2 regions of the Sphingobium sp. RS1 genome follow, and region 1 is predicted to be linked to the other one. Evidence: riboswitches for the same ligand, from Rfam matches in the RefSeq annotation. Region 1 holds a riboswitch; the other holds the start of a gene.
The links. Region 1 has a riboswitch for cobalamin ahead of ACNHGR_RS23130 (TonB-dependent receptor plug domain-containing protein). Riboswitches for the same ligand answer to the same signal wherever they lie in the genome.
Positions count from the first base shown of each region.

Region 2: linked by a shared signal. The riboswitch ahead of cobW (cobalamin biosynthesis protein CobW) and the one ahead of ACNHGR_RS23130 (TonB-dependent receptor plug domain-containing protein) in region 1 are both predicted to bind cobalamin.

Region 1 covers NZ_JBLZXE010000003.1:710,035-712,219, reverse strand. The annotation lists gene ACNHGR_RS23130 (TonB-dependent receptor plug domain-containing protein) at 1-1,219, opposite strand, end outside; cobalamin riboswitch at 1,373-1,561, opposite strand; gene ACNHGR_RS23125 (cobyrinate a,c-diamide synthase) at 1,574-2,185, opposite strand, start outside.
Region 2 covers NZ_JBLZXE010000002.1:2,988,249-2,990,433, forward strand. The annotation lists gene cobW (cobalamin biosynthesis protein CobW) at 1-1,034, opposite strand, end outside; cobalamin riboswitch at 1,222-1,466, opposite strand; gene ACNHGR_RS16390 (histidine phosphatase family protein) at 1,536-2,102, opposite strand.

The DNA of each region.
Region 1 (2,185 bases):
AGGCTGCGCCCGCGCCGAAGACGCTATTGCCGCCGAAGGTCGAATGATGATCGTAGCGCACGCCGCCATTGAGCGTCAGCCCGGCCAGCGGCTCGACATTGAGTTGCGCGTAGAGGCTGTCGATATCGGCCGATCCGCGGATCGTCGCATAGGCGGCGAGATTGTCGGAAGGTGAGGCGGTGCGCATCCGCTGCTCCTCCCGCTCCGCCCCGAAGGTCGCGGTCCAGCCTTGCGCGATCGTCAGTACGCCCTGATATTCGTAGCGGTTGGTTTCGCCCTTCGCAGCGAAGCTCAACTGCCGCAGCTTGCGTGACGGGTTGATATTGTCACGTACCGTCTCGCTGCGGCTGAAGGACAGGCGGTTGTGCAGCCCGCCGCCGAACAGATCGGCATTAAGGCCGGCATAGCCGATCCATTCCTCAACTTCCGAATATTCGGGGCTGTCCGGCACAGTGCCGGCGCTGTCGATATCAGTGCGGCCCTTGGCATAATAGCCGCGCATATCAACCGATATGCCCGGTGCGAGCGCGACCCCCAGCCGGCCGTTGAGCGTGCCATTGGTGTAGCCGTCCTTCTCCTTCGCACCATAGCGCGGGCTGATCGCGGAAATGCCTTCCGTCGTGAAGCGGCTGCTGGCGATCTGCCAGTCGACCGCGCCCTGCCGGCCACCCAGCGCAGCGCGGGCACTGACGGTATCGCGTGATCCCGCCTCGATGTCGAAGCTGCCTTCGATAGGCCGCTCGGCACGGGCAGTCACGACATTGACGACGCCGCCAATGGCCTGGCTGCCCCAGAGAATCGACTGCGGCCCGCGCAATATCTCGATCCGGTCGATGTCGCCGGTCATCAGCGTCGCGAAATTATAGCCACCGCCGGTAGAGGAGGGATCGGCCAGCTTGACGCCGTCGACCACCAGCACGGTCTGGTCTGCCTCTGCGCCGCGAATGCGGATCGACGTCGCCGTGCCATAGCCGCCATTGCGGGTGAAGCTGACGCCGGGCGTGCGGATCAAAAGGTCCGATACCGTCAAAGCCTGCGCCGCGTCGATCGCCGCCTTGTCGAGCACCGTGATGCTCGATGCAACCTGCTCGATCGCCTGCGGCTGGCGCAGCGCGGTCACGATCACGTCGCCCGCATCCTCGGCCAAGGCCGGGGTCGAGAAGCCCGGGATGGACAGGCCCGCCAGAATGAAAAGTCCGCTCTTTGAAATCCAGTGCATGATAATCCCCCAGCCTGTGACAGGACCGGGCGGACGCGACACGGCAGCGGTGCCGGGCATCAGGGCGCACGACATCGCCACCGCGCGAACCCGCACGGTCAGCTTGTCGTTGCGCGAGGATATCCTCGTTCGACCGGCACACCCTGTCCGGACGAAGAACGACCGCGACAGGCAGGTCTCCTGGCTTGCGGGTCCATGCCGTTTCGAAGCGCCTTCTCGGGATGTTCATCCCAATGGCCTGTGCCTCGATGGCTCGCCGCTCACAGTTGCAGGGGCAGCCGGGGTCTTGAACCCCGTTCCCTTTTGATCCCCTTGCGGGGAACCTGACGCAATGGCCGCCCTAATCGAGTCGGGTCAGGCGATCAAGTGGAAGAAGCCGCCGGTTACCTGGCCTGCACGGTGGCCAGCCGGCGCGAGCGGCTGGCCTTCGGCATCGGCCATGTCGGCCAGTGCTTCGCCGTCGCTGGCAGTGATGCTGGCATAATGGAATTCATGGCCCAGCAGTGCCTGCCCGGCAGCGGCGAAGCTGCTGTCCTGTCGCAAGCGGGCGTGGCGATAGCCCAGGGTCATGCGCCGACGCGCAAAGCTGCTATCCAGCGGCAACAAGCCCGCCATTGCGTGCACGGCGCCATCACCATCCTCCAGCGTGCGGCCCAGCACCATGTAGCCACCGCATTCCCCATGGACCGGTCGACTTTGCGCGAAGGCGCGAAGGCCCGTCAGAAAGTTGTGATTGGCGGCGATCCGTCCGGCATGGAGTTCCGGATACCCCCCCGGCAGCCAGCAGGCATCGCAATGGGCCGGCGGCGCTTCATCCGCCAGTGGCGAGAAGAAGTGCAGTTCTGCCCCGGCCGATCGCCACCAGTGCGCCATATGGGGGTAAAAAAAGCTGAAAGCCGCGTCGCGGGCGATGGCGATTCGCTGTCCAGGCGGGCGGATATTGGGGTTCTGCGCCGGGACATCCAT
Region 2 (2,185 bases), on a different contig from region 1:
CAGCCGATGACCGGCTTCAGTGCATCCTCGATTGCGGCGTGATCCAGCCCCTTCTGGCCGATCACGACCAACTGGGTGCGCCGGACTTCGTCCGCCTTCCAGCCACGGTCGAAATAATGCTGGATGCGCGGGCCGACCGCCTGCACCACCAGCCGCGAGGGCTTGCCCGCTACCGCCACCATGCCCTTGATGCGCAAAATGTCGTGCGCGGCGATGGTCGCGTTCAACTGCGCGATCAGCGCATCGACGTTGGCAATGTCGCCGCCCGACAGGGTGAAGCTGTCGAAATCATCATGGTCATGCTCCTCCATCCCGTCGATATGTGATGGGCGGGCATCCAGATCATCCTCAGCGGCAGCGGTGAGGCCCAGCAGCGCGCCGGGATCGACTGCCCCCTGCGCGCTGTGGATGATCGCCACGCCGGGGCGGGTTTCCGCCTTCACCTGCGCTTCGACCGCGATCAGCGTATCGGCGTCGACAAGGTCGGTCTTGTTCAGCACCACCATGTCGGCACAGACCAGCTGTTCCTCGAACAACTCCTCCAACGGGCTGTCATGATCGAGGTTCGGGTCCGCCGCGCGCGCCGCCGCCAGCGCCGCCTCATCCGTGGCGAAGCGGCCGGCCGCCACCGCGTCCGCGTCGATCAGCGCGATTACCCCGTCCACCGTGGCGCGGGTGCGGATATCGGGCCACTGGAACGCCTTGACCAGCGGCTTGGGCAAAGCGAGGCCGCTGGTTTCGATGATGATATGTTCGGGCGGATTGGGCCGGTCGAGCAGCTTCTGCATGGTCGGCAGGAAATCGTCGGCCACGGTGCAGCAGATGCAGCCATTGGCCAGCTCGACAATATCCTCTTCCGGGCAAGCCGCGTCATTGCAGCCCTTCACCAGTTCGCCATCGACGCCGACATCGCCGAACTCGTTGATGACCAGCGCCAGCCGGCGCCCTTGGGCATTTTGCAGCAGATGGCGGATCAGCGTGGTCTTGCCCGCGCCCAGAAAGCCGGTGATGACGGTGGTTGGCACTTTGCTCATGATCTTGTCCCTTGTCGCGCGCCTCAAAACAACGAGGCAGGGACGTACCGTTCGCGAACGGCCGATGCGCGGGAGCGGTCGGGCGCCCGCATCAGGACAGCCGGCCTCGCGCATCGTGCGGCCCCTGCCGCTTCGTTCGTCGCTCAGACGGGTTGGACCGTGCCCCGGTCATCCCCTGGACCAAAGCAAGAGCGACCAGACGCCGGCAGGTCTCCTGGCTCATGGGTCATCGCTTGATACACGGCCTTCCCGGGCCTCGCATGTTGCAGCGTCCGGCCCAGTGGCTGCGGCACGGGGCGCCTTGCCCCGCCGCTTTTGTGTATCGCGCTCGCCACTTACAGTTGCAGGGACAGCCTCGGATTAGGACGGCTTCTCGCCGTCCGCACCGCGTTCCCATTTTAAGCCTCTTGCGAGGCACCGGCGCGATCTTTTCGCCCGCGCATCATAAGATGCATGGACGGGATTGCGGATAGAGACGGCAATGCCGGTCCGCAACTCTTTTCACAAAGGGGTGAGGCTCTGTAGCCGCCAGCGGCCGTTGAAGGACAGCATCGTGCGCGACAGCGGGGCGATGTCGATCCCGAGACTGGCATGTAGTGGCATGTCGAGCGCATGGGCGATGGCAGCACGGATCGGCATAGGATGGGACAAGGCGCAGATGCGCGCGCTCGTGCCGGCAAGGGCATCGAGCCAGACACCGATGCGCAACTGGCAGCCATGCAGGCTCTCGCCGTCCGGGCTGCCCCGCGCCGGATCGGCCAGCCATTGCGCAAGAGCATCGGGTTCCTCCGCCGATAGCCGGGTGAAGCTGCGCCCGGCCCAGCGGCCATGGCTGACGTCGCGCAATGCCGGCTGGGGCAGGGGGGTGACGCCCATCGCCTGCGCCGTTTCGATGGCGGAGAGGCAAGGGCTGACCTCCACTATCTCGCGAAAGTGGGTCGGTAGGGCGAGCGCGGCGGCATCGCGCCGGCCGTGATCGTCCAGCGATTCGCCAGGGGCGGGAAAGCCCCCCTGCCGGCTGGAGCGCGTCGCACCGGCGCAGAGCAGCAGCAGCGATGTCGTCAGCACGGCCTCCAGCAGATGATTGACGCCATCCCTTCGCTCAGCCTAAAGGACGGATCGTTCAGGATGAAGAAGCCGGTGCAATTCCG